2 regions of the Bradyrhizobium sp. USDA 4474 genome follow, and region 2 is predicted to be linked to the other one. Evidence: riboswitches for the same ligand, from Rfam matches in the RefSeq annotation. Region 2 holds a riboswitch; the other holds the start of a gene.

Region 1 (12,101 bases), 4.0 Mb from region 2:
ACCAAGCCGATCATCATCGGCCGCCATGCCTATGGCGACCAGTACCGCGCCACCGACATCAAGTTCCCGGGCAAGGGCACCCTCTCGCTGAAGTTCGTCGGCGAGGACGGCACCGTGATCGAGAAGGAAGTGTTCAAGGCTCCCGGCGCCGGCGTCGCCATGGAGATGTACAATCTCGACGACTCCATCATCGACTTCGCCCGCGCCTCCTTCAACTACGGCCTCTTGCGCGGCTATCCGGTCTACCTGTCGACCAAGAACACGATTCTGAAGGTCTATGACGGCCGCTTCAAGGACATCTTCCAGGAGATCTTCGACAAGGAGTTCAAGAAGGAGTTCGACGCCAAGGGCCTGACCTACGAACACCGGCTGATCGACGACATGGTCGCCTCGGCGCTGAAATGGTCCGGCGGCTATGTCTGGGCCTGCAAGAACTACGACGGCGACGTGCAATCCGACACCGTCGCGCAGGGCTACGGCTCGCTCGGCCTGATGACCTCTGTGCTGCTCACCCCTGACGGCAAGACCGTCGAAGCGGAAGCTGCCCACGGCACGGTGACCCGTCACTACCGCGAGCACCAGAAGGGCAAGGAGACCTCGACCAACTCGATCGCGTCGATCTTCGCCTGGACCCGCGGCCTGTCGCACCGCGCCAAGCTCGACAACAATCCCGAGCTCGCGAAGTTCGCGACCACGCTGGAGAAGGTCTGCGTCGACACCGTCGAGCAAGGCTACATGACCAAGGACCTCGCACTGCTGGTCGGCGCCGATCAGCGCTGGCTCTCGACCACCGGCTTCCTCGACAAGGTCGCTGACAACCTTGTGAAGGCGCTGGCGGCGTAAGCCGTCCGGATTTCACCCGCCTGGGCTAGACATCATCACGGGCCGCGTCTTTCAGCGCGGCCCGAATTTTTTGAGAGCCCCCTTGCGGAGATCCGACCATGTCCACCAAGCTTGCCGTCCCCTGCCTGCTTCTCGCGGCCGTGACTGCGCCAGCGGGGGCGGGCGGGACGCTTCCCGACGCCATCGCCGCACCGGGCCAGAACGTCGTGCTCAGCGTCCACGCCGAGGGCGCGCAGATTTATGAGTGCAAGGCCGGCGCCGACGGCAAGCTCGCCTGGGCGTTCCGCGAGCCGATCGCGACGCTGCTCGCCGAGGGCAAGACGATCGGCCGCCACTATGCCGGGCCGAACTGGCAGCACGCCGACGGCAGCGCCGTCGCCGGCAAGGTCGCAGGCAGCGCGCCGGGCGCCACGCCGGCCGATATCCCCTGGCTGAAGCTGGAGGTCACCGCCCATCGCGGTAGTGGCGTGCTGACGCCGGTCACCACGGTCCAGCGCATCAACACCCATGGCGGCAAGCTCGACGGCGCTTGCGACAAGGCCGGCGAGTTCAAAAGCGCGCCCTACTCGGCCGAGTATGTGTTCCTGAAGAAGGGCTAGAGCAACGCGACGCAGACGCCTAAGCGCCCGCCATCGCTTTTTCGATCGCCGCCAGCGCCTCGGTCGCCTTGGCGCCGTCGGGGCCACCGGCCTGGGCCATGTCGGGCCGGCCGCCGCCGCCCTTGCCGCCGAGCGCTTCGGAGGCGACGCGCACCAAATTCACGGCGTTGAAGCGCGCGGTGAGGTCGGCGGTGACGCCGACCACGACACCGGCCTTGCCGTCCTCGGTGACGCCCACGATGGCGACCACGCCGGAGCCGATCTGCTTCTTGGCCTCGTCGGCGAGGCTCTTGAGATCCTTCATCTCGATGCCCTCGACCGCGCGCGCCATCAGCTTGACGCCGCCGACCTCGCGCACGCCGGAAGCCGCGCCGCCGCCGCTTGCTGCGCCGCCACCCATCGCGAGCTTCTTGCGGGCGTCGGACAGCTCGCGCTCGAGCTTCTTGCGTTCCTCCATCAGCGCGGTGATGCGCGCCGGAACGTCGTCGACCGAGGTGCGCAGCTCGCTTGCTGCGGTCTTCGCCAGCGCCATGGTCTCATTGGCATGCTTGCGGGCGTAGTTGCCGGTCAGCGCCTCGATGCGGCGCACGCCTGACGCCACCGCGCTCTCGCCGGTCAGCGTGATCAGGCCGATATCGCCGGTGCGCCGCACATGCGTGCCGCCGCAGAGCTCGACCGACCAGCCGAGCGCATTGGCGCCGCGCTCGCGCGCGGTCTTGCCCATCGAGACGACGCGAACCTCGTCGCCGTACTTCTCGCCGAACAGCGCGCGCGCGCCGGCCTCGCGAGCCTCGTCGACGCCCATCACGCGGGTCGTGACCTCGTCATTCTCCAGCACCACGTCGTTGGCGATGTCCTCGACGCGAGCAAGCTCCTCCGCCGTGATCGGCTTCGGATGCACGAAGTCGAAACGCAGCCGGTCCGGCGCCACCATCGAGCCGCGCTGGGCGATGTGATCGCCGAGCACCTGGCGCAGCGCCTCATGGATGAGATGCGTCGCCGAGTGATGCGCGCGGATCGACGAGCGCCTGGAATGATCGACCTCGAGCTGCAGCGCGGTGCCGACCTTCAGCTCGCCGCTCTCGACCGTGCCGACATGCACGAAGAAATCGCCGAGCTTCTTCTGCGTGTCGGTGACGCGGAATTTGATCCCGCTCTCGCCCGTCAGCACGCCGGTGTCGCCGACCTGGCCGCCCGACTCCGCATAGAACGGCGTCTGGTTGAGCACGATCGCGCCGGTGTCGCCGGCCTTGAGGTGGGCGACTTCCTTGCCGTCCCTGACCAGCGCCGAGACCACGCCTTCAGCGCTCTCGGTCTCGTAGCCCAAAAATTCCGTCGCCCCGAGCTTCTCGCGCAGCGGAAACCAGATCGCCTCGCTCGCCGCCTCGCCCGATCCCTTCCAGGACTCGCGCGCCTTGGCCTTCTGCCGCTCCATCGCATCGGTGAACGCAGACTGGTCGACGCCAATGCCGCGCGACTTCAGCGCGTCCTGCGTCAGGTCCAGCGGGAAGCCGTAGGTGTCGTACAGCGTGAAGGCGACGTCACCGTCGAACATGTCGCCCTTCTTCAACGACGCGCTCTTCTCGTCGAGGATGGCAAGGCCCCGCGACAGCGTCTTGCGGAAGCGGGTCTCTTCCAGCCGCAGCGTTTCCTCGATCAGGTTTTCCGCGCGCATCAGATCAGGATAGGCCTGGCCCATCTCGCGGACCAGCGCCCAGACCAGCCGATGCATCAGCGGCTCCTTGGCGCCCAGCAGCTGCGCATGGCGCATGGCGCGGCGCATGATCCGGCGCAGCACATAGCCGCGGCCCTCGTTCGAGGGCAGCACGCCATCCGCGACCAGGAAGGCCGACGAGCGCAGATGGTCGGCGATGACGCGGAACGAGGCGACGGTCTGCTCGTTCGGCCCGCTGCCGAGCGCGGACGCGGCCGCATCGATCAAATGACGGAACAGATCGGTCTCGAACACGCTGTCGACGCCCTGCATGATGCAGGCCATACGCTCGAGGCCCATACCGGTGTCGATCGAGGGACGCGGCAGATCCACGCGCTCCTCCTTCGTCACCTGTTCGTATTGCATGAACACGAGATTCCAGAATTCGAGGAAGCGGTCGCCGTCCTCCTCAGGCGAACCCGGAGGGCCGCCCCAGATGTGGTCGCCGCGGTCGATGAAGATCTCCGAGCACGGGCCGCAGGGGCCGGTGTCGCCCATCGCCCAGAAATTGTCCGAGGTCGGGATGCGGATGATGCGGTCGTCGGAAAAGCCGGCGATCTTCTTCCACAGCCCGTGCGCCTCGTCGTCGGTGTGGTAGACGGTGACGAGCAGCTTGTCCTTGTCGAGCCCGAAATCCTTGGTGATCAGCTTCCAGGCCAGCTCGATCGCACGCTCCTTGAAATAGTCGCCGAAGGAGAAATTGCCGAGCATCTCGAAGAAGGTGAGATGGCGCGCGGTGTAGCCGACATTGTCGAGGTCGTTGTGCTTGCCCCCGGCGCGCACGCATTTCTGCGACGTGGTGGCGCGCTGATAGGGCCGCTTCTCGACGCCGGTGAAGACGTTCTTGAACTGCACCATGCCGGCATTGGTGAACATCAACGTCGGATCGTTGCGCGGCACCAATGGCGAGGACGACACGATCTCGTGCCCGTTCTCGGCAAAGAAGTTCAGAAAGGTCGACCTGATCTCGTTGACGCCGCTCATGTTCATCCAATCGGGTGTGCTTGGACCCGCTTATCCCTGATCCAAACCTGGCGATTTGGGCGGATATCTGCGGGCCAAAGCGCTTTTAGACAAGGCCAGCTTCCCTGTCCAGAAACTGTGCAAAGAGATCAGAGGGTTGCCGCAGGCGCGTAATCCCCTTTGGAAAGCCGCAAAGCGCGCGTTGACAGGCTTGGCCGGCCTGTGGTCTGTACCCATTTGTATCGTACGGCCACGTCGGGAGAGACCGGCTTCACTGCCGGCGCCGAAGGAGCAACCGCCCCGGAAACTCTCAGGCAAAAGGACCGCGTGGCTTTGACGACATCTGGAAAGAGGCGCTGGCGGGCTTAAGACCTGGATAGCGTCCGCCGACGGGATAATACTCTCAGGCACAGCGACAGATGGGGCTTCGACCGGTGTCCCAGGGGAATCGTCCCCGGGGAACCGCCGAGGGCCCCCGTGATGCTTGCGTCGGACGACAAGAACTCCCTGAAACGTACACCCCTTTACGACCTGCACGTGTCGCTCGGCGGCAAGATGGTGCCGTTCGCGGGCTACGACATGCCCGTGCAGTACCCGGCCGGCGTGCTGAAGGAGCACCTTCAGACCCGCTCGTCCGCCGGCCTGTTCGACGTCTCCCATATGGGCCAGATCGCGCTTCGGCCGAAATCCGGCAGGATCGAGGACGCCGCTCGCGCGCTGGAGCGGCTGGTGCCGCAGGACATCGTGGCGATCGCGCCGGGACGGCAGCGCTACGCCCAGTTCACCAATGACGACGGCGGCATTCTCGACGATCTGATGGTCGCGAATTTCGGCGATCACCTGTTCCTGGTGGTCAATGCTGCCTGCAAGGCCGAGGACGAGGCGCATCTGCGCGCGAACCTGTCGGAGACCTGCATCATCGATTCGCTTGCCGACCGCGCGCTGATCGCGTTGCAAGGCCCGAAAGCCGAGTCAGCGCTGGCGAGATTATGTGCAGCAGCGCCCACCATGAAGTTCATGGATGCCGGCCCGCATGAGGTTGCCGGCCTCGGCTGTTTCGTCTCGCGCTCCGGCTATACCGGCGAGGACGGGTTCGAGATTTCGGTGCCCGCGGCCGACGCCGAACGTCTCGCCAAGACGGTGCTCGAAAACCCCGACGTGATGCCGATCGGCTTGGGTGCCCGCGACAGCCTGCGGCTGGAAGCCGGGCTCTGCCTCTACGGCCACGATATCGACACCGAAACCACGCCGGTCGAAGCCGCGCTGGAATGGTCGGTGCAGAAAAGCCGCCGCACCGGTGGCGCCCGCGCCGGCGGGTTTCCCGGCGCTGAAAAGATTCTCGCGCATTTCAATCACGGCGCATCCCGCCGCCGTGTCGGCCTGCGTGCCGAAGGCCGCGCACCGGTGCGCGAGGGCGCGCTGCTGTTTGCCGGGAACGAAGGCGGCCAGGCCATTGGAAGGGTCACCTCGGGCGGCTTCGGCCCGAGCCTGAATGCGCCCGTGGCGATGGGCTACGCGCCCACCGCTTTGAGCGCGCTCGACACGAAACTCTTTGCGGAAGTGCGTGGGCAGCGTCTGCCGCTCATCGTCGCCGCCATGCCCTTCGTGAAAAACACCTACAAACGCTGAGGACAAGACAATGACCACGAGGCTGTACACTTCCGACCATGAATGGCTCGCGATCGACGGCGATGTCGCAACCGTCGGGATCACCGATTACGCGCAGTCCCAGCTCGGCGACGTCGTGTTCGTCGAATTGCCCAAGGTCGGCCGCACCCTGAAGAAGGCCGAAGCCGCCGCCGTGGTGGAATCGGTGAAAGCCGCCTCCGACGTCTACGCGCCCATCTCGGGCGAGGTGCTCGAGACCAACGAGGCGCTCGCCGCCGAGCCCGCGCTGGTGAACTCGGACGCGCAAGCCGCGGCCTGGTTCTTCAAGATTAAAATCGCCGACAAGAGCGAGCTTGGCGGGCTCATGGATGAAGCCGCCTACAAGGCCCACACGGCGTGAGGATATGAGTCGAACCGTCTCAACATACTCACTGTCATCGTCCGCGAAGGCGGACGATCCAGTACGCCGCGGCCCATCGGCTCTGGCCGAAGCGCCTGCGCTTACTGGATGCCCCGCCTTCGCGGGGCATGACAACAACTCCTGAAGCGAGGACCCATGATGACCGCGCAGCGCAAATCCAACGGCGAGACCACCCCTTTCGTTCGCCGCCACATCGGCCCGTCGGCGCGCGATGTCACCGCAATGCTCGAGACTGTCGGCACGAAAAGCGTCGAGGCGCTGATGGCGGAAACGCTGCCGGCCTCGATCCGGCAGGCCACTCCGCTCGATCTCGGCAAGCCCCTCGGCGAGACGGAGGCGATCGCGCATATGGCTGAGCTCGCTCGTCAGAACCAGGTCTTCACCTCGCTGATCGGCCAGGGCTATTCAGGAACGATCCTGCCCGCGGTGATCCAGCGCAACATTCTGGAGAACCCGGCCTGGTACACGGCCTACACGCCCTACCAGCCCGAAATCAGCCAGGGCCGGCTCGAAGCGCTGTTCAACTTCCAGACCATGATCTGCGACCTCACCGGGCTCGATGTCGCCAACGCCTCGCTGCTCGATGAGGCAACCGCCGCGGCCGAAGCCATGGCACTGGCGGAGCGGCACTCGAAGGTCGAAGCAAAGGCCTTCTTCGTCGACAGGGACGTGCATCCGCAGACCCTGGCCGTGATGCGCACGCGCGCCGAACCGCTCGGCTGGAATCTGGTGGTCGGCGATCCGCTCACCGATCTCGACAAGGCAGACGTGCTCGGCGCGCTGCTGCAATATCCGGGAAGTTCGGGCGCGGTGCGCGACCTCAGGCCTGCGGTCGCAGCGCTGAAAGCGAAGGGCGCGCTTGCGATCGTTGCCGCCGATCTCCTGGCCCTGACGCTGCTCGCCTCGCCCGGCGAACTCGGCGCCGACATTGCCATCGGCTCGGCGCAGCGTTTTGGCGTGCCGATGGGTTATGGCGGCCCGCACGCGGCCTATATGGCGGTGCGCGATGCGCTGAAGCGCTCGCTGCCCGGCCGCATCGTCGGCCTTTCCGTCGATTCACGCGGGATGCCTGCCTATCGCCTGGCTCTGCAGACCCGCGAGCAGCACATCCGCCGCGAGAAGGCGACCTCCAACATCTGCACCGCGCAGGTGCTGCTCGCCGTGATCGCCGCAATGTACGCGGTCTATCACGGTCCCGAGGGGCTCGCGCAGATCGCACGCAACGTGCATCGCCGCACCGCCGTGCTCGCGAGCGGCCTGCGCAAGCTCGGCTTCGCACCGCAGTCCGAGAGCTTCTTCGACACGCTCAGCGTCGATGCCGGCACAGGGCGCGCCGAGATCATCGCGCGCGCGGCGGCCGAGAAGATCAATCTCGGCGTCGGTGAGACCGGCTTGCGCATCGCGCTCGACGAGACCACCACGGCTGCGACCGTGGAAGCGGTCTGGCGTGCCTTCGGCGGCCAATTGTCCTACGCGGAGATCGATGCCACGACGCACGAGGCGCTGCCGGACACGCTGAAGCGTACGACCTCTTTCCTCACCCATCCGGTGTTCCACGCGCATCGCTCGGAAACCGAGATGCTGCGCTATATGCGCAAGCTCAGCGATCGCGACCTCGCGCTCGACCGCGCGATGATTCCGCTCGGCTCCTGCACGATGAAGCTGAACGCGACGACTGAAATGATGCCGCTGACCTGGCCGGAATTCGGCAGCCTGCACCCGTTCGCCCCGCGCGAGCAGGCCAACGGCTATCACGCGCTGTTCGCGCAGCTTGAAAAATGGCTCTGCGACATCACCGGCTATGACGCCATCTCACTGCAGCCGAACTCGGGCGCGCAAGGCGAATATGCCGGACTTCTGGCTATCCGGGGTTATCATGCCGCGCGCGGAGAGAGTCACCGCAAGATCTGCCTGATCCCCTCCTCCGCTCACGGCACTAACCCGGCCTCGGCCGCGATGGTCGGCATGGACGTGGTGGTTGTGTCTTGCGAGAAGAACGGCGACGTCGATGTCAACGATCTCCGTGCGAAGGCCGAGAAGCATTCGAACGATCTCGCCGCGGTGATGATCACTTATCCCTCGACCCATGGCGTGTTCGAGGAGCATATCAAGGAGATCTGCGACATCGTCCACGGCCATGGCGGCCAGGTGTATCTCGACGGCGCCAACCTGAATGCGCAGGTCGGCCTTAGCAGGCCCGGCGATTACGGCGCCGATGTCAGCCATCTCAATCTGCACAAGACCTTCTGCATTCCGCATGGCGGCGGCGGCCCCGGCATGGGCCCGATCGGCGTGAAGGCGCATCTTGCGCCGTTCCTCCCCGGTCACCCCGCGACGAAGGCGGATGCTCCAGTCGGCCCGGTCTCGGCCGCGCCGTTCGGCTCGGCTTCGATCCTCACCATCTCCTACATCTACATCCTGATGATGGGCGGCGAAGGTCTGAAGCGCGCGACCGAGATCGCGATCCTCAATGCCAACTACATCGCGGCGCGCCTCGATGCGCACTTCCCGGTGCTCTACAGGAACACGAGGGGCCGCGTCGCGCATGAGTGCATCATCGATCCTCGTCCTCTGAAGGCAACGTCAGGCGTCACCGTCGACGACATCGCAAAGCGCCTGATCGATTACGGCTTCCATGCGCCGACCATGAGCTTCCCGGTGCCGGGCACGCTGATGATCGAACCGACGGAGTCGGAATCCAAGGCCGAGCTGGATCGATTTTGCGATGCCATGATCGCGATCCGGAAGGAGATTGCCGAGGTCGAGGCCGGTCGCTTCAAGATCGAGGCATCGCCGCTGCGCCACGCCCCGCACACCGTGCACGACATCGCCGATGACGATTGGAAGCGTGCCTACGCCCGCAGCGAAGGCTGCTTCCCCGCGGGCGTCTCGCGCACCGACAAATATTGGTGCCCGGTGGGGCGCGTCGACAATGTCTATGGCGATCGCAATCTGGTGTGCTCCTGCCCGCCGGTGAGCGATTACGCGGAGGCGGCGGAGTAGGACGCGACGGTGGTTTCGTAGGGCGGGCAAAGCGAAGCGTGCCCACAACCTTTGCATCCGGTGTGAAAGATGGTGGGCACGGCGCTTGCGCGCCTTTGCCCAGCTGTGGCGCCGAGCGCGCCTCTAAGGCGCAACCAACAATCGGCTTTTGCGATCCCATCGCCAGAGCCGCTCGCTGGTCAACTCGGTCCCGCCCCACCAGCGCTTGATCCGGTTGTGACGCCACATATCGTCTTTGCGCGCTACAAGTGAACGCCCAAGCTCAGTCAGCGTGACCTCCACTCGCTCCTGCCGAAGTAGCGATCCTCATTGTCGAACGATGGATCGCCCAACAGGACCGGCGGGACCGAATGTCCCCCCAGTTCGATCAGGGCATCTTGCGCGTCGGATCCGTCGAATACATCGCGAAGCCACCTCGCCTCGGAGATGCGCCCCGGGTCGGTGTACCCTTGGTCCACAAAATCCAGCAGGTCCATTTCGCTGGCACCCAGGCCCGTCACGCTGTCCGGAAGCTCTTCAAGCACCGCAATGAGCGCCGATCGAAGTCTCGGCAGGATCGTCAGATCCGTCATCAGCAAATCGAAACAGGGCTCTGGGGTTTCAGCCCGGTAGGCTCTCCAGGCGCGGCTCGCCGTCGCCAAATGGTTGTCGGTCACCTTGAAGGCCGGCAGCTTCCATTTTGCGACCGATTCCGGTGCATAATTTGCAACAATGTCGTCCGTATGCACGAAGCTCAGCTTCGTCGTGATCTCCTTGTAAGGGCGAAGAAGGTCGAGCAGCCAGACGAGCACGAGCTGATCGTTAGCGAGAGGATCGACCCAGATTTCAATCGAGTCGAACTTTGCACAAAGCTCGAAGAAACCGATATCGCGGCTGCCGAAGCCTTCCAGCGAGCCACGACAAACGCCGTCGAGCCAATGGTCGCCGGGATTGCAGTGCTTGGCTGATCGCCGCTCCAGCCCCATCAAAAGCTGTTCTTCAGAAGGCAATTTCCTCCAAACGAAACGAAGATAGAACCCGAGCGTGAGGTTCGCGAGGCCTGACCCCCGGAGCACGTCTTCGGCAGGATCATTCGTGGCTAAGATCAAATGGGACACGATTGTCTGTCAAAATTGCTACGCAACGCTCTGACGACGCGTACGCATTAATCAGGAGCGATGAGTGAAAAGGCCTCCCGGTCCCACTGCCACAGCCGTTCGCTGGTCAGGTGGGTACCGCCCCACCACCGGTCGATCCGGTTGTGCCGCAGAAAATTCTCGCAGCCACCAAGCACCGCTTTGCCGAACTCGGTGAGCAACAACCGGGATTGCTTGTACCGCGCGTGACGGAGGGCATCGTTGTGCATGTCGAATGTAAATGGCCCTTCCTCCAGCCCGGACACGGCCGGCACCGGAGAGCGGACGAGCCCGTCGAGCAGCGCTCCGACTTCCCAATAGTCGAACACGCGACTCTCGTTGCGCTTCTGATGTCCCGGAAAGACGTCGAAGGGCCGCGCTTCGCCAGGCGCAACCAGTTCCAGGATCCGCGTCTCCGTAGCTCCCAGACCAGATGTGACGCCCGGAAGCTCTTCGAGCAGATCAATGATCGATTGCTCAAGTTGTGGAAACAGACTCAAATCCGCCTTGAGGAGATCGAACCAAGCCTGCGGCGTCGGCTCACGATAAGCCCGCCAGAGACGACCGGCCAGTTCGAGGTGATCATGTGTAGGCCTGACCATCCGCGGGTTGAGTTGCGCAAATTGCCCTGGATCGGCAGCACCAGCAGCGCCGTCCAGCTGACGCATCATGAGCTTGGAGACCGCCGCGTCCTCGCTGCTGCAATGATCGAGCAGCCAGAGCAGAAGCAATTGGGCGTTCGGCTCCCACCCGATCCACAATTCGGCCGAGCCACATTCTGACAACAGCTCGATCAATCCGTGACCCTTCAGGCCCGATTCATCGAGACGCCAGGACGGCGTATCGTCGAGCCAGTGAAGCCCTTGAGGCTGCGTCGCGCGCGGCGCAAAGAACGCATCGCGCTCCGCAGCGGACGGCAATCGTCCCCACACGAGCCGACGCTCGATCGCGATCACGAGGTCGGCACAGCCCGCCTGTTGGATGGCGCCGGCGATGGACGAGTCAGTCGTCACGATGAGCTTCGTCTTTGCTCGCATCACACCAGCCGATCACGACAACGCGCAAAAAGAAACGGGCACTGCCGACGTCGGCAACTCAACGTCCTCAGCGCCCGCTCCTCGCGAAAACTCTTGGAGCATGATCCGGAAAAGTGTGTAGCGGTTTTCCGATCAGATCATGCTCAAAACAACAACCCGGTCTACTCGTCCGCCGGCTCCTCGCCGTCGGCGTCGCTCTCGGGCGTGCCGGCCAGGATCTGCTCGGAAATCAGGCCGGAGTTCTGGCGGATCGCGGTCTCGATCTTGGCGGTGATGTCGGGGTTGGACTTCAAGAACGCCTTCGAGTTCTCGCGACCCTGACCGAGGCGCTGGCTGTCATAAGAGAACCAGGCGCCGGACTTTTCGACGATGCCGGCCTTGACGCCGAGATCGAGGATCTCGCCCATCTTGGAGACGCCCTCGCCGTACATGATGTCGAACTCGACCTGCTTGAAGGGCGGCGCCAGCTTGTTCTTCACCACCTTCACGCGCGTCGTGTTGCCGACCACTTCGTCGCGCTCCTTGATCGCGCCGATGCGGCGGATGTCGAGGCGGACCGAGGCGTAGAACTTCAGCGCGTTGCCGCCGGTCGTGGTCTCCGGCGATCCGTACATCACCCCGATCTTCATGCGGATCTGGTTGATGAAGATCACCATGGTGTTGGACTTGTTGATGGAGGCCGTGAGCTTGCGCAGCGCCTGGCTCATCAGACGGGCCTGCAGGCCCGGCAGCGCATCGCCCATCTCGCCTTCGAGCTCGGCCTTCGGCACCAGCGCCGCGACCGAATCGACCACCAGC
Region 2 (12,101 bases):
CGTAGAGATGGAGGTGGCAATAGCTGCGGCCGAGCGATCTTTTCCTATGTGGCGAGAATTGCTGCCGGTAAGGAGAGGTGCGCTTCTGCGAAGCTGGGCCTCGTTGATGATCGAGCACGAGGAGGAACTCGCGATCCTAGTGACCTGCGAGCAAGGTAAGCCGCTTGCTGAGGCGCGTCAGGAAATAGCGTACGGTGCTGGCTTTCTTGAGTGGTTCGCCGCGGAGGGGGAGCGGGCATACGGTGAGACGATCCCAAGCCATAAGCCTGGAAGCCTGCTCCACGTGCGAATGCAGCCAGCAGGTGTCGCGGCGGCGATAACCCCATGGAATTTTCCCATAGCGATGATTACACGGAAGGCGGGGGCCGCCCTAGCCGCCGGATGTCCGATCATTGTGAAGCCTGCCCCCGAGACCCCGTTATCCGCGCTGGCGCTGGCCAGGCTAGGCGAGCAAGCTGGGCTCCCGCGGGGTGTGTTTCAGGTGCTCGTCGGCAATCCGATCGAACTTTCGAAACCACTGTTGAGCGACACCAGAATACGCGCTCTTTCGTTTACGGGTTCTACGGAAGTGGGCCGTTTGCTTCTTGAGGGAGCAGCCGAGAGCGTCAAGAAAGTATCGCTAGAGCTGGGCGGCCATGCTCCTTTTCTGGTGTTCGACGATGTCGATCTTAAGAAGGCCGTCAAGGGTGCGATGGCGGCAAAATTTGCTACGTCTGGCCAGGACTGTTTGGCTGCTAACCGCATTTACGTGCAAAGAAACATTTACGGCGCCTTCGTTGAACAATTTGCCGCCGGGATAGCTCAGCTCAGAATGGGCCATGGTCTGGAGCCTACAACAGCTATCGGGCCAATGACTAAGTTATCAGTCGCCGAGAAGTGCAGGTCTCATGTTGACGATGCGCTGAAGAACGGTGCGCGTGTTGTCTCGCCACAGCAGGACGCGAGCTTAGGCCCCCATTTCGTTCCTCCGACCTTACTTGGCGAGGTCACTGAAAACATGCTCATCGCTCGCGAGGAAACATTCGGGCCGGTGGCTGCAGTGCTCCCTTTCGATTCGGAAGAAGAGGTTATCGCCCGAGCAAACGCTACCGAAATGGGGCTCGCTGGCTATGTCTACACAGACAATCTACGTCGAGCGATGCGACTGTCAGAGCGGATCGAGTGCGGCATGTTCGGTATCAATACAGCTTCATTTACTGGGTCACCCATTCCTTTCGGGGGATGGAAACAGTCCGGGCTCGGCCGCGAAGGATCGCGACACGGGTTGGCGGAATTTATGGAACTGAAATACGTCTGCTTCGGCGACCTGGCGGCATAGGAGAGTGACATGATTGACATCAAGACCATTGCTGAAAGGGATCGCTCAAATGTTTTGCATCCTTTCACCCAGCTCAAGGACTTCGCCACCGGTAAAATTGGTGACCCGACAATCGTCACTGGCGGAAAGGGGATTCATATCAAAGACGCAAAGGGGCGCAGTTATATCGACGGCTTTGCTGGCCTCTACTGTGTAAACATTGGCTACGGTCGCACCGAAGTGGCCGAAGCCATTGCACGTCAAGCCTACAGCTTAGCATACTACCACACTTATGCAGCGCACACGACCGAAGAGCTGGCCACGCTGTCGGACCGACTCGTGCGCACGGCTCCAGGCAAGGCAAGCAAAGTGTTCTACGGGCTCTCTGGATCGGATGCCAACGAGACACAAGCAAAGCTCGTCTGGTACTACAACAATCTGCGCGGCCAGCCAAAGAAGAAGAAGATCATTTCGCGCGAGCGCGGGTATCATGGTTGCTCGGTATTCTCCGGTTCAATGACCGGCATGTCATTCTATCACGATTACATGGACCTGCCTTTCGCAGGCGTTCTCCATACAGGCACGCCACATCACTATTGGGGCGCCGAACCGGGTGAGACGGAAGAAGACTTTTCTCGCCGGCGAGCGGCCGAGCTCGAGCAGTTAATCGTGCGCGAAGGGCCAGAAACGGTTGGTGCTTTCATTGCCGAGCCGGTGCTCGGGACCGGTGGCATCACGCCGCCGCCCGCGGGTTACTGGCGTGAAATCCAGGCGGTGCTGAGGCGGTACGAGGTCCTTTTGATTGCCGATGAGGTCATCTGTGGATTTGGTCGAACTGGCGCGGACTTCGGGAGCACCCTGTACGGGATCGAACCAGATCTTGTCACAGTCGCAAAAGGGCTGACATCCGGGTACATGCCACTCTCGGGAGCTATCGTCGGCGAGAGAGTTTACAACGTTATGGAGGAAGCCGCCGATCGCGTCGGAGCGTTCTCCCATGGCTATACTTACTCCGGACACCCCATCGCAGCAGCGGCCGCCAATGCCGTGCTCGACATCGTCGAGAAGGAGCGACTAAGCGATCGCGCCCGAACTGTCGGCGCTCACTTTCAAAAGCGGCTCAAGGAGCGGTTTGCGCAGCTGGAAATCGTCGGGGAGGTTCGAGGCGTTGGCCTTCTAGGCGCAATCGAGTATGTCGCGGATCGGCAGACAAAACAGAGGTTTGATCCGGCGCTGAAAGTTGGTGCCCGCATCTCAAAGGCGGCTCGCGATCGGGGGCTTATTGCACGAGCGATGCCGCATGGAGACATTCTTGGCTTCGCGCCGCCTCTCGTGGTTTCCGAGGCTGAGATCGACGAAATCGTTGAGCTTGCCTATCAAGCAACCAGACAGGTGATGGACGAGCTGGCAAATAAGTAGACAGTTCGTGAGCGCGGATGGCTTTTATGCTGGGTCAACGATCCGGGATCGACAACGGTCTCCCTCGATGAAGGGAACCCAAGCCTGGGGACTTCAAGGGATGTCTCAGACTCGCTGTGCTGTTCCTTACCGCAAGATCAACAGATCAAGCCCAATCGATCTGCTGAGCCTCTCACTAGGAACGAGCATTCTCGCTTGGAGCAGTGCTGGCACTTCTCATTTGGCTGTTCGAGGAATGATCGCCTCAAATTGGCAGAGGCTATGTTTTACGTTCGATTCCGGTTATAGTCACCGAGAAAGGACTCGTTGGCGGTACGGTCGGATACATCGTCCTTCCACCGAACGGAGCCAAATGGGCGCTCTAGCATACGCCGGATACGCGCGGGTTCTGGACCCACGTGAAAGGACGCAGCTTGTCGATCTAGCGCGCGTTCTGAATGCGTCGAGCGATTGCGTTGACGCAGATAATCAAGCCACGTGGGGCAATGGTAGCGTTCTGTCCACAGTTCAGGATCAGCGATATCGCGAGCGATCGACCAGCCATACGCGCCATTCCGCTTTCGGAACAGCTGCACATCTTGCATGACGTTATGAAAGGCCCGCGCATTCTCTTGTGCCACGCGGTATTCGATTTCAATCACAACGGGTCCGCTGCGATGGGTGAGCGTTAGCCGAACCTCAGGATGCGCAAGCGCTTCAGCATCCTCGCTTCGCGGGTTTATGCGAGGCATACGGAGCCAAAGCCCCAATAGTGGAGAAATTAACATCAGCACTGCTGATATCAAAAGCGCTGTGTCGACACCTGCGGCATCGGTCAAATGACCCCAGCCCCAGCTACCGACAGCAATGCCTCCTGAGCTTGCTGCTTGGTAGGCTGCAAGCGAGCGTCCTGCGACCCAGCGCGGGGCCGACAGCTGCACGCCAATGTTGAAGAGGGCCCAGGAGATCATCCACACGGCACCGGCAAGGACAAGAGCGGCCGATGTGAGAACCAGCTCGTGGCTCAACGCCACGGCGAGAAGCGCCCCACTCATGGACAGTGCGCAGGCGCGAATTGCGGCTTCACCGCTCAAGCGCTTTCGTACTTCAGGTACATATAGCGCTCCAATTACCGCGCCAAGTCCGAACGCGCTGAGAGCTATCCCATAGATCCGTGCACCACCTCCAAGGAGATCACGGGCGACCAGCGGCATTAGCGCGATGATGGCGCCTCCGATCACGCCGGTGATCATGGAACGAATCAGCACGATTTTGATCGGGGGCGAGTTAGCGATGTAGCGGAGCCCCGAAACGATGGCGCGGTTTAGTTTTTCTGGCGGAAGATATGACGGTTCGGAAATTCGCTTCCACAAGAACAGCGCAAGAAGTAAGGGTAGATATAGCAATGCATTTAGGGCAAACGAAGCGACTGCGCCGGCTGCCGCTACCACTATCCCGCCGATCGCCGGTCCCACGCTGCGCGCGATGTTATAGCTAATGCTGTTCAGCGCGACCGCAGCTGGGAGTGCTTCCGCCGGCACTTGCTCGCTAACTGAGGATTGCCAGGCAGGATCCATCAGAGCCACGCCGCTGCCGATTACAAAACACAGGATTAGCAACGAGTCTGGCGTGACCATCCCTAGCCAGGTAAGTGCCGTCAGCGCGGTCGCACCAGCTAGCGACATGCTGAGCGCGAAAAGCATCACGATCCGCCGGTCATACATATCCGCAATTGCGCCTGCGGGCATCGAAATCAGCATGACCGGTAGCAAAAATGCTGTCTGCACAAGCGCAACTTTGTCCGCCGACGTTGTCATCTGCGTCATCGCCCACGCTGCGCCGACGCTCCGGATCAGCGCGCCCAGGTTCGTAAGGAGGCTCGCAAGCCAGATACGCCGAAAGGTGAGGTGGCGGAAGGGCGCTGTGATACCTTCAGTGCTAATTGGTCGAGGCTTGAGAGGAGTCATCTAGCTTGCTGCCCTACCCCGGATGGTGCGACGAATGAGGACAAAGAGGGGCTGATGGCAAACGGGAAGTCCGCCGTCATTCGACTTGCGCTGCTTAGATGCAAGAGAGACCTCAAAATAGTCAGGTTCGCGCCAAGGGTTCCGCCTCGCACGATCCCGACCTGACGAGTAAACTTTGCTCTTGCCCTGCAAGTGCGCGCTTTCTCGACACGGCTCATTCCGTAGTCACTCCCTGCAAGATGCCACCAGCAAAGGCCAGATGCCACTCAACTGACCCAGAGGCCTTATCCTTTCGCCGCTTGTATTGATTCAAAAAGTTGATTTCCTCGTGACAGGTGCCGCCGAGCGAGCCGCGGCGGCCTTGCCCAACTGAAAGCCGATCTTCTCAGATCTGTCCAATGGCCAGAAGCGACGTGAACGCATATAGGTGAGGCCATACTCTGAAGCGCTCTGAATATTTAAATCGCGCGTAGCCGCTTAGAGCACAAAATCGAAGGAAACTTGCAGCGTTTTACTCGCACTGCGCGACGAAAAAGGGCGCTAGCGATGCGTACTGGCCAAGCCGACATCTCTCGTTGGTGAGCGTTTGCAAGTTCATCGGACTGAGTCATCCAGCTCGCTCGCGCCACGAAGCGCCCACAATGAGCGGTTGGTGTTGGTAGCCTGGAGGTGACGCCACTCAGTTCAAAGTTATGCGCGCCAATGCGCGAAGACCTGCGCTCGTTTCATAATGGGTACCGCGACGCCTTGCACGGCTTGGTGATGGAGCAGGTAGGCGGGGTCCATTGGTGAGACACTCAATCCTCAGACGGTGCCTCAATTGGAATAGCAAATCCGGCTTTTACCCGGTCCATGACCACCATGGTCTTGAAGCCCTTGATATCGGGGTTCTCACGGAAAAATCGCCGCGTGAACTGCTCATAATCGTCCATGGTGCGTGCGGTTATGTATAGGACAAAGTCAGCATCGCCTGTGACGTAAAACCCATTGACGACTTCAGCGGATGATTTGATCGCCTTTTTGAACCTGTCGATTATGTCCGAGCGTTCCCGCTCCAATGTCACCAGCACGAGCATCTGAATAGGTCTTCCGACCGCCTTGGCCGAAACGATCGAAACGTCCGCCTCGATAATGCCGTCCGACCGAAGCCTCTTTAGCCTGCGTTGACAGGCGGTAGCGGAAAGCCCGGCCAGTTCGCCAATCGTCTCGGATGTGAGACGGTTATTTTTTTGCACGATCTCCAGGATGTGAGCGTCGATTCGGTCGTACCTCATAACAGGCTCCAGGCTAAAGAGGAAATTCTGCAAGAGATCGTGTGTTTCCGCAGAAAAAAATCTCAGATCCGTCAAATGTCGTCGAAAAACACTCTTTGTGACATCAGTATCGTCGATCTAACGGCAATTACAAGAAATATGCTGCAGGGCTTGCAAAATGCCCTTCGAAAGGGCCTTCGTCCCGTAATGCAAACTTCTCTAAGAAGAGCGTCAGCTGAGCGCACAGCAGTTGGTGTCGCTCCGCAGCAGTTGGGGCTTCGACGAGGACTTGAGCTTGGGGATGCATCGATGCATCTCGGCGTCTCGGGAGGAGGTGTCGTTGGATCGGGTTGGTTTTACGCTCGGGTGAGCTGCGCGGAACGGCTTTGGTACCCTGAATTCGCTCCGCACAAAGCTGCGTCCCGTCCTTAAATGCCACGGCACTTCGCGGTGTGTACTGCGTGCGCCCTGCTAAGAAACGACGTCTTTCATGCGGCCCCATCTGGTCGGCGTCAATTCGGGAGCGGTCGCAACAACTGCGTCATAGGAAGGCTTTCGGAAGCAACGTGCCAAGTGGTCACAGGGCTTACCTAGACAATAAATTGCGGGAACCGAGTTGCCCGGCACTGAGGGGCGCATCACCTTTCGAAGGCGACTGCAAATTCGCTTCGGCTCTGTCACAACCGACGTGCTCCCGCCCCGATATCGGCGGGAGTATGGACTAGGATCCACTGAACAGGATCAGGGCAGCGATGCGCTCAGCCGAGTGTTGCTGCGGTCTGTCATAATGACATCAGCGATCATTTCAGCTGTAACAGCGGATAATGTCCAGCCGAGATGGCCATGGCCAGTATTGTAGAAAACATTCGGGCGTTTGCCTCGGCCAACCCTCGGCATCATGCTAGGTGTCATAGGACGCAAGCCCGCCCATGGCACCACCTGCGCGGTGGACACATCCGGAAACGATCGCTCTACCCATCCTATCAGGGGCTTAATTCGATCCCAGCGGATATCGCGGTTTTCGCCATTAAACTCGGCGGTCCCCGCGACCCGGAAGCGATCTTCTCCTAACCGGCTGGTCACGATCTTGGTGGCCTCGTCCAGCAGGCTGACACGAGGCGCGGCCTTTTGGCTCGTCTCGTCTCCCAGCTCTACCGTGATCGAGTACCCCTTCACGGGATAAATGTTGATGTTGTCCCCCAGCATTGAAGCAATGCGGCGGCTGCCGACCCCTGCGCAAACCACTACGCGTTCGGCATTGAGTTCTTCCTTCGACGAACCTGGTTTCCAGTGTACGACCACACCGTCTCGGTCGGACCGCATGCCGCAGATCTCCGCATCAAAGACGAAGCGTACGCCCCCTCGCTCGCAAGCCGCAGCGAGGCCGCGCGTAAACTTGTGAATGTCGCCGGTTGAGTCAGACGGGGTAAAGAAGCCGCCATAATACTGATCGCGCAGAGCTGGCTCTATTGCAAGCATTTCAGAGGGCGTCACGGGACGGCGATCCAATCCGCCCTTGAGCAGCAACTGATTCACGCGAGAGGCCGCATCGAACTCGAGCTTGCTCGAATAAACGTGCAAAATTCCTCGCCGCTCCAAGTCGAAATCGATGCTCTCCCGATCGGCTAGCTCAAAAAGATGCTCGCGAGCGGCTATCGCTAGCTTCGTCGTTTCGATCGTATTTTGGCGATAGTTTCGAATCTGGCTTACGAACTCTGCCAGCCAAGTATATTTGTGAAAACTGGGCCTTGGGTTCAGCAACAATGGTGCGTCTTTGCGCAGCATCCACCTCAAGCCTCTTACGATCGTTGCGACGTTATTCCAGACCTCGGCATTGCTTGCCGATAATTGGCCCCCGTTCGCAAACGAAGTGTCCATCGCCGGATAGCGCTGGCGATCCAAGACTGTAACCGAATAGCCGCGGCGGGCCAGGGCATAGGCAGTTGTAACTCCGGTGATACCGGATCCAATAATGACGACCGTGCTCATCGTGTGCTCCAGGACAGGGTTGAACGAACGGTGAAATGGCTTTCGCCCTCCCTCCGTCCCCAAATCTGTCCGTGCACCTGAGAGCTTTATCCGCAATCCACGTGGATCGCGGTCCCCTTCGGTGGGTGCTGACTGGCACCTCTCTCCAGATCGTCCTCGGTGTGCGGTCCTGGGCCTGAGAGTTTCCTTGGGGGGTTGCTCCGTCGGCGGTGATAGGCCTTTGCAGGCTTATCGCGCTCTCCCGCACACCATCATCAGACATGATAACACTCTCAGACGTACTCACGACCTGTCAAGCCGCGATGAGTCGTCGGACCAAAAAATCGGCGGCGTAAGCGACGGCTTGATGTTTTGCCCTAGCTCCCCCACCCAGATTAGCAGGTGGTTTCTTGCCGAGTACTATGCTGATCTCGCTTTTGATCATTGCATTGCTCGATGCCCAGTGGTTTCCGGCGAGCTATCCCCGGCTAGCGCAGAAATTCTGCGAGATCATCTAAAGAACGCACAATGTTGGCGCGGCGACGCTCTAATAAGTATGCGGTGGGTGTATGAACCTAGAAAGCTGTCGCTGGCATGCATCTCTTTCGAAGTCGAGCCAAAATGGAGGCTTGCACGCCTGACGCGGTTGCCCTGCTCGATGAGCGGCTCTTCAAACCGCTTGCGTCGACGTCTCTGGCCCATGACGGCAAGATTCGCCCGTGTTCGTCGCGCGGGCAGGTTAAGTTCGCTGCTGGTCCGGCGATCCGCTGCCGCCACTATCAATCCGCGCGAGTCCAGGTCGCTGCTTCACCAGGCAGGCCAGCGGACAAGGGGACTCAGAGCGCGAGCAGCGCCGTTGTGGCTCTGTCCCAGTTGATCGCCTCCCGCGCGCCCGCTCTCGCCGTGCAAGCTCGGATTTTGGTTCAAAGAGCATGGTGGTTTCCGAGAAGTCCGAAAAGACGACCGCGCCAAGTTGAAGATAGACCTCTCACGCTCTCGATCTGCTTTGAACTCGGCGGAGGACCTCGATGAGGCACGCCGTCTTTGTCTTCTGCGTCAATCAAGAAAAGGACCCGGTCGCTGGGCACGTTCTCGACGCTCTCAAAACCGCATGCGCTCCTGTTACAACGAGTTTCGAACTCGATGGGCACTCGGTGCTCGAAGTTGCTGGCTTGCATGACGCCAGGATTTCGATCGTGGCCACGAACGAGGTCGTAAGTAACGACTATGCGCGCTACGCGCCAATGTTTAATGATCGCTTCGGTGATGCCAACGTTATTGGCATCGTGAACTGGCACGAGGGCGCTAATGCGCCAAACGCGATCTTCTCGGTTCAAACGACGGGCGATCTGGGCACCGGGACCTTCAGCGCGGTCGATCCCCGGATTACCCGGGGGCTTCTTCTAGCGATCGAAGCCGAGCGGCTCACTTCCGGTCTTGACTCTTATCGCACTTACCTGGAAGCGACTCATTGGTCCGGCGTCAAGGCTGGTGATGCTGGTACCCGTCTCGCTGACCTGCGACCTTCGGCTGTCGATGTCGAGATCGGAAGCTCACCCGAAGATTGGGGAAATCCTATTGCAGCTCGAGTGCTGGCGCGATCGCTACTGGGAATTTTCGATCGTATTGAGGAACCGGTGCACTCCGTGCTCTGCATCGGAGGTGTTCACTTCGAGCCAAGCTTCACGAACGCGGTATTGCAGTCGCGCGATCGCCTCCCGATCGCGGCTAGTCACGTGCTACCAAACCATTGGCTCGTGTCGGATGGCTATGACCAGGAAAGTCGTTTGATCGACCTGCGAGCTTGCGTGCACTCGATTGTCGGCGGGATCCAAAGCATCGTGTACCACGATAAGCTGAAAGCGCCTTACAAAGGTGTTGCTCGCCTGCTCGCGGAAGAGCTCGGTGTTCCCATGCTTTCGCATAAAAAATTACGCGCGGCTTTCCCGAAGGATATTGTCGAATGAGCGCGCGAAGGTGGCCATCTGCTGTCGGATCGGCATCTAAATTGTCGGTCGTCCTGCGATTGACGTGTTTCTCTGGAGAAGAGCGATGAACGGTATGGGGATTGGTTCGATAAGGACCATTCAGTATGATCCGTTTCCCCGGATCGAATACGAGGACCGCGTCGAGCGCGCGCGGCGTCTGATGAAAGAGCATGCCATTGACGCGCTTTTGGCGACGTCCGAACACAATTTGCGATATTTCACTGGCGAGCCTAGCACGACCCCGTACCAGACGACCCGGCCACGATTTCTTCTCATTCGTTCGTCGGGTGACCCCGTTGCCGTCGTTCCGGAGGGAATGGACCAGTTTTATAGAGACACGACGTGGGTAAAAAACTGCCGAAGCTGGCCGAGTCCAAATCCGAAAAATGAGGGTGTGTCCGCACTTGCCGAAGCGTTGCGCGAGTTACTGCCAGAGGACGCCAGAATCGGCGTAGAGCTTGGTGCGGAGAGTAGGCTTGGCTTCCCCGCAGGTGATTTCTTGCGTGTTGCGGATGCGATCAAGCCTCGAAGGTTCGTCGACGCATCGGATCCGATTTTCACGCCACTGCGAATGATCAAGTCTCCGCTAGAGATTGGCAGAATTCGAACTGTATGTAGGCTTGTTTCGGAAGCATTCGAAAATTTAGCATCTAAACTGCGTCTGGGTATGACGGAACGCGAGGCCTGTCGCCAGTTCGAATTCGAATGTTTCAGTCGCGGTGTCGAGAAGACAAGCAAAATAGTGGGTGTTTCTGGGCGCGGGGGATATACGCGTCCTTACGGTGTTCCGACCGACAAAATTCTGTCGGACGGAGACGTGCTGTTTATTGATGCCGGCTGCCTGTTCGACTTTTATTGGAGCGATTTCGATCGACACTTTGCTTTCGGTGCACCTGATCCGCACACCCAGGATGCTTATCAGGTCGTTTGGGATGCCACTGAAGCGGGAATTGCCGCCGCTAGACCTGGCATTCCGATCTGTGATGTCTGGGGCGCAATGTCGGCCGTACTAAATGGCTCAAACAATCGCGGTAAAGCTACCAACATCGGCCGAATGGGACACTCCATGGGCTTATGGATGCCAGAGCTACCGTCTGTCCAACCGGATGACAAGACAATACTAAAGCCAGGCATGATCATTAACATTGAACCGAGCACCTCATATCCCTCATATTTCGACGGATCACCTAAGCTGATGCTGCATGAAGAGGTGGTCGTCGTGACCGAAACTGGCTCGCAGTTGCTCACTTCTCGTGCTTCGCGAAAAATGCCAGTGGTGGCCATATAACAAATAAGAAGACGGAACGTAGCAGAAAGGAAGGGCATGCCGAGCTCTCGCCGTAAGCCTGAAGCGGCCATGATGTCTCATTGGCGTTTTAAGCGTGCGTCTCAATGGCCGCACGAAAGTGTGCGATATCAGCGAGCCGGCCTAAGAGACTGTGGCAAATTGGAGTTCACGAGTAGAGTGCAGAAGCCGACACGGTCTGCGCCAAATAGTTGCGGCGCTCCTGCCATGACGTCTCTACATTTTGCTTATGGCTTACTCCATTGCGAAAAGGTCAGAATGCGAGCGACAGCAGCAAAAAGTGCGTGGGGCCGCTTCACGCGTGCGCACCGAGAGCCCGCCGCACGCTCAGGCGGTGCTGTATCCTTTAATGGATTCGGATTTTAAGGTCTGGCATGCATAGTGTTGATCAGTTTCGTGATTTGCAGGATGAGGTAACCGCTTGGCGCCGATATCTCCACGAAAATCCCGAGCTCGACTTTCAGGTACACAATACGGCGCGGTTTGTCGCCGAGAAGCTCGCCTCGTTCGGTATCAATCACATCGAAACGGGAATAGCTGAAACCGGCATCGTTGCATTGATTCAAGGGAAGGGTGGAGATGGTCCCACCATCGGGCTGAGGGCCGACATGGATGCGCTGCCCATCCTCGAGGCCTCAAACAAGCCGTGGTCCTCGAAAGTGCCCGGTAAAATGCACGCTTGCGGGCATGATGGTCATACGGCCATGTTGCTGGGCGCTGCGAAATATCTCGCCAAGACACGCAATTTCAAAGGCTGCGTCGCCTTGATTTTTCAGCCGGCAGAAGAAGTGGAGCTTCCCTCCGGCGGCCTGAAAATGGTCCGGGAAGGAATCATGGACCGTTTCAGCATCTCGAAAGTCTTTGGGATGCACAACGCGCCGGGCACCGAGATCGGCAAGTTCAGCATTTGCGATGGACCGATCA

What was found. A riboswitch is a leader RNA that binds a small molecule or an ion and turns the genes downstream of it on or off. The one in region 2 is predicted to bind glycine.
Region 1: it holds a riboswitch for glycine, as region 2 does, so the genes downstream of both, gcvT (glycine cleavage system aminomethyltransferase GcvT) here and ACVW16_RS24490 (D-amino acid dehydrogenase) in region 2, are expected to answer to the same signal.

The regions. Positions count from the first base shown of each region.
Region 1 covers NZ_JBSRZJ010000002.1:840,550-852,650, forward strand. The annotation lists gene ACVW16_RS05875 (NADP-dependent isocitrate dehydrogenase) at 1-843, shown strand, start outside; gene ACVW16_RS05880 (DUF3455 domain-containing protein) at 942-1,442, shown strand; gene alaS (alanine--tRNA ligase) at 1,462-4,140, opposite strand; glycine riboswitch at 4,366-4,454, shown strand; gene gcvT (glycine cleavage system aminomethyltransferase GcvT) at 4,600-5,748, shown strand; gene gcvH (glycine cleavage system protein GcvH) at 5,759-6,127, shown strand; gene gcvP (aminomethyl-transferring glycine dehydrogenase) at 6,287-9,151, shown strand; gene ACVW16_RS05905 (hypothetical protein) at 9,418-10,248, opposite strand; gene ACVW16_RS05910 (hypothetical protein) at 10,296-11,303, opposite strand; gene recA (recombinase RecA) at 11,465-12,101, opposite strand, start outside.
Region 2 covers NZ_JBSRZJ010000002.1:4,803,359-4,815,459, forward strand. The annotation lists gene ACVW16_RS24470 (NAD-dependent succinate-semialdehyde dehydrogenase) at 1-1,318, shown strand, start outside; gene ACVW16_RS24475 (aminotransferase) at 1,328-2,716, shown strand; gene ACVW16_RS24480 (MFS transporter) at 2,983-4,662, opposite strand; gene ACVW16_RS24485 (Lrp/AsnC family transcriptional regulator) at 5,460-5,936, opposite strand; gene ACVW16_RS24490 (D-amino acid dehydrogenase) at 6,657-7,904, opposite strand; glycine riboswitch at 7,968-8,055, opposite strand; glycine riboswitch at 8,059-8,158, opposite strand; gene ACVW16_RS24495 (D-aminoacyl-tRNA deacylase) at 8,912-9,850, shown strand; gene ACVW16_RS24500 (M24 family metallopeptidase) at 9,936-11,159, shown strand; gene ACVW16_RS24505 (M20 aminoacylase family protein) at 11,552-12,101, shown strand, end outside.